Urbifossiella limnaea: one gene and its partner. Each later gene encodes a partner of the first gene's protein in a complex. Links are inferred from orthologs where the notes say so. Each region holds a gene or a part of one and is shown on either strand. Other genes may lie near its edges.

Region 1 (3,193 bases):
GTTATCGGGTGGGAGATCGGGTCGCGCTACGTCGTCGAGTAGCGCGTGCAGGAGTCGCAGTCTCTCTGGCCGCGGCAAAATGCGGGCAGCGTTAAGGAGCTCATCAGCAGACATTGACTCCTCATTTGCGGACTACCAGCCGAAATGCGTGTTCAACGCAGCCTTCCCACTCGGTGTTAGTGTGTAACGTAACGCTCTGTCGGCTTCCACTGTGCCAGCGATGAATCCCTTTCCGAGCAACCCACCGCCTTGTGTGCCGTAGTCAGGCGGACCCACGGTCAACGCACCGAGGATTCGTGCACGTCCACCAACTTGTTCGAGAACGTCGCGCAACAACCCGGTCGGACCTGCTTGGTACAACTCAAGAAGGATCGCGGCTTCCGCCTCAGTAAGGCTGTTCACGTGGCATCCTCCGAGTTGAATTGCGTCGCATCGGACTGGCGGCCGAGCAGTGGACGCTACAGGATTCGAACCTGTGACCACTCCCGTGTAAGGGGAGTGCTCTACCGCTGAGCTAAGCGTCCAAAGTTAGTCTTCGGGCAGCGCCCGCGCCAGGCTGCGGAGCGTCTTCAGGGCGTTCAACGACCGGCGGACCGCCACCAACCGCCCCGCGTCGCCGGCTTCGACCCGTGCGAACCCGTCCGCGACTTGCGTCATCAGCGCGGCCGATCGCTCCTCGATGTCGGCCCGAACGGCGGCGTGCTGGATCGCGTCCTCGGCTCGTTCGCGCAGGTCCATCACCTCCGCGAGGAACGTCGGCTCGACGCCCTTCTCCTGGCTCGCCGGCGGGCCGCCGAGCAACCCCAGAAGGTAGTCGGCGCGGGCGAACGGGTCGCGCAGTGTGGTGTACGCCTCGTTCACCGCGGCCGACAGGTCGGTGCTCGCGGCCAGGTCGGCCGCGGCCCCCGCAGCGTGGTAGTCCGGGTGGACGGCCCGCGACTGCGCCAGGTACGCCCGCTCCAGCGCGGCCGCGTCAACGACGAACCGCCTCGGCAGGCCGAGGCGGGTGAAGTGATCCATGCCGGTGACCACTTACATCGAGTACGAGCTGCCGCACCCGCAGGTGCTCTTGGCGCTCGGGTTGTTCACGGTGAAGCCGCGCTTGTTCAGGTCGTCGTGGAAGTCCACGACCGCCCCGTCCAGGTACAGCATCGACCGCTTGTCCACCACCACCTCGATGCCGTGGAACTCGAACTTGTGGTCGGTCTTCTCGTCGTACTTCGGGTCGAGGTCGAGCTTGTTCTGGAAGCCGCTGCACCCGCCGCCCTGCACCCGGACGCGCAGGTACAGCTTCGACTCGGCCTCCGACGCCCCGCCAGCGGCCACGTCGGCGATGTGCCGCTTCACCTCCGCCGCCGCCTTCTCCGTCACCGTCAGCGGGGCCGCCACCGGGGTCGGGCTGCTGGTCCGGCCGAGGCCGATCGTTTCCGTCGCGGTCGCCATGAGTGTGTCCCTTTCGAGGAATAGGTCTGCGGGTTAGAGCATTGTACCGCCGGCGGCGGTTCGCCTTTCGGGTCAGCCGACCGCGGCCGGCTCGCGGGCCTCGACGGCGTCCTGCTTCTGCTGGTAGTTCTGGATCGCCGCCTTGATCGCGTCCTCGGCCAGGACCGAGCAGTGGACCTTGACCGGCGGCAGGGCCAACTCCTCGACGATCTGCGTGTTCTTGATGTCGAGCGCCTCGTCCACCGTCTTGCCCTTGAGCCACTCGGTGGCCAGGGAACTGGACGCGATGGCCGAGCCGCAGCCGAACGTCTTGAACCGCGCGTCCTCGATCACGCCGGTGGTGGGGTTCACCTTGATCTGCAACTTCATCACGTCGCCGCACTCCGGGGCGCCGACGAGGCCGGTGCCGACCGTCTCGTCCTTGGCGTCGAAGCTGCCGACGTTCCGCGGGTTGTTGTAGTGCTCGAGCACCTTGTCGCTGTACGGCATCGTGCGTCTCCTGCTCGGTAAGCCCGGGTCACTCGCCCCCGCGCTGTGGTTGGTGGTTTAGTGCGCCGCCCACTCGATCGTCTTCAAGTCCACGCCCTGCTGCACCAGTTCGAACAGCGGCGACATCTCGCGCAGCCGGTTCACCTCGCGGGTCACGAGGTTCACCACGAAATCGACCTCGGCCTCGGTGTTGAACCGGCCCAGGCCGAAGCGGATGCTGCTGTGCGCCAGTTCGTCGCCGACGCCCAGCGCCCGCAGGACGTAGCTCGGCTCCAGGCTCGCGCTCGTGCACGCCGAGCCGCTCGACACGGCCACGTCCTTGATGCCCATCATCAGCCCCTCGCCCTCGACGTAGGCGAAACTGATGTTCGCGTTCCCCGGCAGCCGCTCGGTCGGGTGGCCGTTGAGGTAGCTCTCGGGGAGCACCTCCATGATCCCCTTGCGGAGCCGTTCCCGCAGCGCGAACGTGCGGGCGGTCTCCTCCGGCATCACGCGGCGGGCGATGTCGCAGGCGGTGCCCAGGCCGACGATCAGCGGCACCGGCAGGGTGCCCGACCGCATCCCGCGCTCGTGGCCGCCGCCGTCGATCTGCGGCTCCAGCCGGACGCGCGGGTCCTTCTTGCGGACGTACAGCGCCCCGATCCCCTTCGGCCCGTAAATCTTGTGGGCCGTGAGGCTCAGCAGGTCGATCCCCATCGCCTCCACGTCCAGCGGAATCTTGCCGACGGCCTGCACCGCGTCGGTGTGGAACAGCACGCCGCGTTCCTTGCACATCTTGCCGATGGCGCCGATCGGCTGGACCGTGCCGATCTCGTTGTTCGCGGCCATGACCGACACGAGGATGGTCTTGTCGGTGAGGGCTTCCTTCACCTGCTCGGCGTGGACCTGGCCGTACTTGTCCACCGGCAGGTAGGTCACCTGGAACCCGTCGCGCTCGAGCCGCTTGCAGGTGTCGAGCACGGCCTTGTGCTCGGTCGCCTGCGTGACGATGTGGTTCCCCTTCTTCTTGTACATCGCGGCGACGCCCTTGATCGCCAGGTTGTTGCTCTCGGTGGCGCCGCTGGTGAAGATCACTTCCTTCGGGCTGGCGCCGATGACGCCGGCGATCTGGTCGCGGCTCTCCTCGACGGCGCTCTCGGCCTCCCACCCGTAGGCGTGGCTGCGGCTGGCGGCGTTGCCGTACTTCTCGGTGAAGTACGGCAGCATGGCCTCGACCACGCGCGGGTCGCACCGCGTCGTCGAGTTGTTGTCCATGTAGATC
Region 2 (5,387 bases), 2.0 Mb from region 1 along the record:
CCGGCGAGGACCTCGATCGTGCAGTTCTTGCTGCACCCGGGCTCGGACCGGTACAGGTTCACCACCGCGTCGGCCTCGACGCCCCACACCTGCGTGCTGTTCAGGAACGACGCCCGCCCCTGCCCGACGGTCGGGCTAGCCACCACCAGCGTGGTGACGACGTTCGGGGCGGCCGAGTCGCGGAACGGCCGGGCCAGCAGCGGGATGCCCGACGGCGACGTGACCTCGGTGATCCGCTGCACGCCGTTCTCGGTGACGAACCCGCTCCCCTCGAACCCGAACCGGCGGTCGGCGTCGCCGTAGAACCCGGCGGTGACGCGGCCGCCGTTGAGCGGGTTGACGTCGACGTCGCCGCCGCCGGCCAGCACCAGCGTGCTACCCGCGCTCGGCAGGCCGAGTTGGGAGGGGGCGCTGGTGGTGAGCAGCGGGGCCGAGTAGCTCTGGCTCTTCGAGTACATCAGGAGGTACTCGTAGGTCATCCAGAAGTGCGGGGCGCCGCCCGCGCCGCCCGCGCCGCCCATGCCGGGGCCGCCGGCCGGCTCCCACAGCGGGGCGCCGTACGGGCCCGGCGGCGGGTACATCGGGCCGGGCGGCGGGCCGAACCCGGCCATCGGGCCGAAGCCCTGCGGGTCGCCGGACGGGCCGGGCGCGATCGGCGGCATGATCGCCGGCGGCAGCGAGTGAAACCCCGAGGCCGGGGCGCCGGGGCCGCCCGGCGGCAGCCCGACGCCGGGCGGGACCGGCCCGAAGCCCTGCGCCGGCACGAGCCCGGCCGCCGAGCCGAGGGCCGCCGGCGCCGGCGGGTCGGCGGTGGGGGACTGGCCCCACGCCCCGCCGGCCCCGACGGCCACCCCCGCGATCGCTCCCCACATCCGCTTACGCATGGCACGCTCCTGCTCGGCCTGCCGTGGCGGGACCAGGCGGCCGGTGGCCGGTCCATCCCCCAGTACGGTGGCGTGGGGGCGGGCCGACCCGCCGCGCGGGCGTCCCCCGACGGCCCACCCCTCACACCACCTGGCGTCCTGCTAGCCGCTACGATCGGCACGCCCGACGCGCCGGCTTGAGGGGGAATTCCGACCGAGCCGGTTGCGCCGCCGGCGCGGCCCCCGGCCAGCTTGCCCAGCTTGCCGCGGCGCGACCTTCGGGCGAGGTTCATTGTTTCTCTCCGACCCCCCCCGGGGGGTCACGAGAAGCAATGAGTCGACGACACGAAAGAGTGTCGGAGTGACGCGCGGGCGAAAGTTGCGACGGGTCAACGGATTGTGTAGTCGCTGCGGAATTGCCTGCGACTCGATCGGGCTCCGGGCTTGCGCCCGGAGGGCGTCGGCGTGTCGCCCCGGGTGCAACCTGGGGCGACACGCCGACGCCCTCCGGGCTCCGATTCAATGCTCCCCGGCTCTCACGGGGCTCGGCTCGCCCCGTGGCGTCACTTGTCCGCCTTCTTCCGCTTGAGCGTGAACATCACCAGTTCGGGCGTCCCCTTCTCGGACGCGAACTTCGTCGGCCGCTCCTTCCCGCCCTCGTCGCCCAGGCACAGCTTCAGCGTGTCGCCCTTCGCCTCGTAGATGCCGGGCTGCACCTTCCCCTTGCCGCGGCCCTCGGTGATGTGCAGGTCCACCGTCGCCGGCTTGGCCTTGGCGTCGAACTTGAACGTCCCCGACTCGGCCTCCGGCCCGGCCTTGAAGGCGTAGGTGTCGGCCTTGAACGTCATCGTCGGGTTGAGGTCCTTGAGGAACGGGGTCACGTCCTCCCCGCCGATCTGCAGCTCGACGACCTCCCACGCCCCCTCGAACGGGCTGGCCGCCTTGGGGTCGGCCTTCTGGGCGGGGGCGGCGGTCGGGCCGAGGCCGACGGCCATCACCGCCAGGCCGAACAGGTACGCACCGGTCACGCGCATCGAACGTCCTCGTCGGGGGTGAGCGAAACGGGAGGGGCGGGCGTTTTATACGGCGCCGGTTCGCCCTCACCCCCGCCGCGCCGGCCGCTTGCCGAACGTCGCCGTCACGTCGGCCACCTTGCCGCTCTCGTCCAGCGCCACGTGGAACCGCCGGTCGCCCTCCAGCCGGTGGAGCGAGACGTGGTACGCCCGGCCCACGCTCGCCAGGTACGGCCGCTTCTCCGGCGACACCGGCGGCCGCAGCATCCCCCACGAGCCGTCGCCCAGGTACAGCACGCCGTTCTTGTCGGGGCGGCCGTCCTTCAAGGGGTGGGTCCGCTTGAACGTGTGGTCGTGGTGCTCCAGCACCACGTCCACGTTGTGCCGCTCGAACAGCGGGCACCAGTACCGCCGGTTGCCGTCGCCGGTGCCGGACAGGCCCATCACGCCGGTCCCGGTCGGCGCCCGGTACGACGGGTACGCCGGGACGTGGTTCGCCACGATCAGGTGCGGCCGGTCCTGCCGCGCGGCCAGCGCCCCGCCGAGCCAGTCGGCCTGCGCCCCGCCGACCGGCGACACGTGGCCGGTGTCCAGCAGCACCAGGCTGAGGTAGTCGCCGAAGTCGAGCGCGGCGTAGCTCGTCTCGGGGTACAGGCCGTCGAACAGCGGGAAGTAGTACGTCGCGGCGGCGCGGCTCCTGGCGTACCCGCCCTTCACCTCGTGGTTCCCGAGGCACGTCACCAGCGGGATGAGGCGGCCCTGCGGGTCCACCATGTGCTGGCCGTAGTTCTTCAGGAAGCCCAGCGCCGTGCGGGCCGACGTGCCGTTGTCGTACCCCAGGTCGCCGGCGATCAGCGCGAAGTGCGGCTCCTGCTTCGCCGCCAGGATGTTGTTGGCGACGGCGTGCGCGTTCACCCCGCAGTCGCCGCCGGACACGAACGTGAACGTGTCGGTGGCCTTCGCCGGCATCGTGCGGAAGCGGTAGGTGCGCGGGTGGCCGTCCACCCGGAACAGGTACTCGGTGCCGGGGACGAGGCCGGTGAGCTCGGCCCGGTAGACGACCCACGGGCTGTCGCCGAACGGCCGGGTGGCGGTCGGCGTGGCGCCGTCCCACGAGAACGCCGTGAGCCGGCCGTGGCGGACGGTCGGGGCGACGCCGGGGTAGCCGACCCACTGCACGACGACGGTGCGCGTCGGGTCCTGGGCGTAGGTGAGGAACAGGCTGTCGATCCCCGGCATGGGGACTTCGCGCGGCGGCGGGGCGACGGGGAGGCGTTCGGCGGCGGCGGTTGCGGCGGGGGCGGCGGCGAGGGCCGCCAGCGAGGCGCCGAGAAAGCCCCGGCGGTCGAGCGGGTGCATGGGGAGGGGTCCGAAGGCGGGGGGAGCGAGTCCAACTGATATTCAACACCGGCGGCTGTCACGAGTCTCGCGGCAACCCGGGAATTCGTCCAACTTTCACGCCCCCGTCACCTCCCGCAGCGCCTCGATCAGCCGGTCGATCTCCGCTTCCGTCGTGAACGGCCCCGGGCTGACGCGCACCAGCCCGTCCGGCGCCGTGCCGAGCGCCTTGTGGACGTACGGCGAGCAGTGCAGCCCGGCCCGCACGGCGATCTCGAACGAGGCGTCGAGGATGCCGCCGAGGTCTGGCGCGGGAATGTCGGCGTGGCGGAAGCTGACCGCGCCCACGCGGCGGGCCGGGTCGGCGTGACCGAACACCTCGAACCCCGGCATCTCCAGCAGCGCCGCCCACAGCCGGTCGCACAGCTCCACCTCGTGCCGGTGGATCGCCGCCAGGCCGCGCTCTTCCACGAAGTCCAGCCCCGCGACGAGCCCGGCGATGCCGAGGACGTTCGGCGTGCCGCCTTCGAGCAGGTGCGGGAACTCGGCGGGCTGCGTGGGGGTGAGCGAGTCGCCGCCGGTGCCGCCCTCGCGCCACGGCTTCACCGCGGTGCGCGGCCCGGCGTAGAGGCCGCCGGTGCCGGTCGGCCCGAGCAGCGACTTGTGGCCCGGGAACGCCAGCAGGTCGATGCACATCGCTTGCACGTCCACGGGGATCACGCCGGCGGTCTGGGCGGCGTCCACGAGGAACAGGGCGTCGCGCTCGCGGACCAGCCGGCCGATCTCGGCGACGGGCTGGACGGTGCCGAGGACGTTGCTGGCGTGCGTGAGCGCGACGAGCCGCGTGGCGGGGGTGAAGGCGGCCTTCACGGCGTCGGGGTCGAGGGTGCCGGTGCGGTCGGCGGCGACGCGGGTGAGGGTGATGACGCCGGCCTCGGCGAGGGCGACGAGCGGCCGCGACACGCTGTTGTGTTCGAGGTCCGACGTGACGACGTGGTCGCCGGGCTTGAGGACGCCCTTGACGGCCATGTTGAGGGCGTCGGTGGCGTTGAGGGTGAAGACGAACCGCTCGGGGGAGCGGCCGTTGAAGAAGCGGTTGAGGCGGTGGCGGGCGTCGGCGACGGTGTGCTCGGCGGCCTGGGCCATGCGGTGGCCGGACCGCCCGGGGTTGGCAAGGGTGGTGCGGGCGAACCGGTCGAGGGCGGCGTACACCCCCTCGGGCTTGGGGAAGCTGGTGGCCGCGTTGTCGAGGTAGGTCATCGGGGTAAATGCTCGGTCTGGCTTGCCGCCCCGAACCGGCTGTGAAGCACGGCCCAGAGCGAATGGCCGTATCGTGCCGCGGGCAGGATCGTATCGAGGAACACGTAGAGCCGGTGCTGCTGCGATTCAGGCAGGTCGTCCGCCGAGAACCGCACGTCCCGCCGGTTACTTGCTGGCGGGTGGTAGCCGTGATCCACGAATCGCCACCACGTCAGGCGGTCGGCCCACACTTCGCGGGGGATGCCGATGGCGACCAACTCGGCCTCGTGCGCCCGCACCCAGCGGCGCCATTCGAGTTCGGCATCGTGGTCGCGCCGGAAGCTCATCGGGTGTCACGCCGCTCGGCGGATCGGTCCGTACTTGGCGGGGTCGTCCCGCTCGAGCCGCTCGACGAACGCCCGCATGTACTCGGCGTCGAACGGGCCGATCCGGTCCCGTTCGGCTAACAGCGCGTCGATCACGGCGAGCACGCTCGCCGCGCTATGACACGGCCCGGTCGTGCCTCGCCGCTGTCGGTGACGGGCGAGTGCCGCGGCGTCCCGCGGGTCCAGAGACCCGAGCGCGTTCCCGTCCGGCCCGCGCACGGTCACTTGCTCGCTCGCGCCGGTCAGCACCCGGACCTGTTCCTCGGTCAGCACGAGATCGGGCATGGCGCACCTCCTTGCGGTATCGTACCCGTCCCGCCAAGGTCGCGTCACGGCAACAGGCTCCGGCCGCGACGACCCGTCACCCGCCGGGCGGGAGAACGTCTTTCAACGAGAGCTTGCCAAGCACCTTCCCCTCGGTCACGACCGGCACCTTGTCCGACAGGCCGTAGCCGGCGCACTCCAGGTACTTGGCGCGCCGGCCCCCGCGGGGGCGGGTGTAGACCTCGATCCGGTTCTCTTCGAGCACCACCAGCCAATACTCGGGC

The links. The genes of interacting proteins can lie anywhere in the genome.
Region 2: the proteins of iscU (region 1) and ETAA1_RS02680 are in contact, whole or in part, in a solved structure (PDB 5XT5), measured with the Bacillus subtilis proteins. The link is inferred for Urbifossiella limnaea from one-to-one orthologs.

What each region holds. Positions count from the first base shown.
Region 1 is NZ_CP036273.1:2,585,973-2,589,165, forward strand. What follows is about bases 225-3,193. They hold iscU (Fe-S cluster assembly scaffold IscU), read right to left. Parts: upstream 1,933-3,193; coding sequence 1,516-1,932; downstream 225-1,515. Other genes in these bases: hscB (Fe-S protein assembly co-chaperone HscB), read right to left, coding at 529-1,020; ETAA1_RS10335 (HesB/IscA family protein), read right to left, coding at 1,033-1,443; ETAA1_RS10345 (IscS subfamily cysteine desulfurase), read right to left, coding at 1,990-3,193. UniProt on the Bacillus subtilis protein: Part of the SUF-like system that mediates the biosynthesis of iron-sulfur (Fe-S) clusters. Acts as a sulfurtransferase and thus transfers sulfur from SufS to SufB.
Region 2 is NZ_CP036273.1:620,838-626,224, forward strand. The notes cover bases 2,404-5,387. They hold ETAA1_RS02680 (aminotransferase class V-fold PLP-dependent enzyme), read right to left. Parts: upstream 4,475-5,387; coding sequence 3,332-4,474; downstream 2,404-3,331. Other genes in these bases: ETAA1_RS02675 (purple acid phosphatase family protein), read right to left, coding at 2,404-3,235; ETAA1_RS02685 (hypothetical protein), read right to left, coding at 4,471-4,800; ETAA1_RS02690 (nickel-dependent hydrogenase large subunit), read right to left, coding at 4,807-5,124; ETAA1_RS02695 (Uma2 family endonuclease), read right to left, coding at 5,201-5,387. Also shown: ETAA1_RS02665 (BBP7 family outer membrane beta-barrel protein), read right to left, coding at 1-884; ETAA1_RS02670 (TIGR03067 domain-containing protein), read right to left, coding at 1,427-1,897; more of ETAA1_RS02675, read right to left, coding at 1,964-2,403. UniProt on the Bacillus subtilis protein: Type II cysteine desulfurase that acts as the initial step in the SUF-like Fe-S cluster assembly pathway.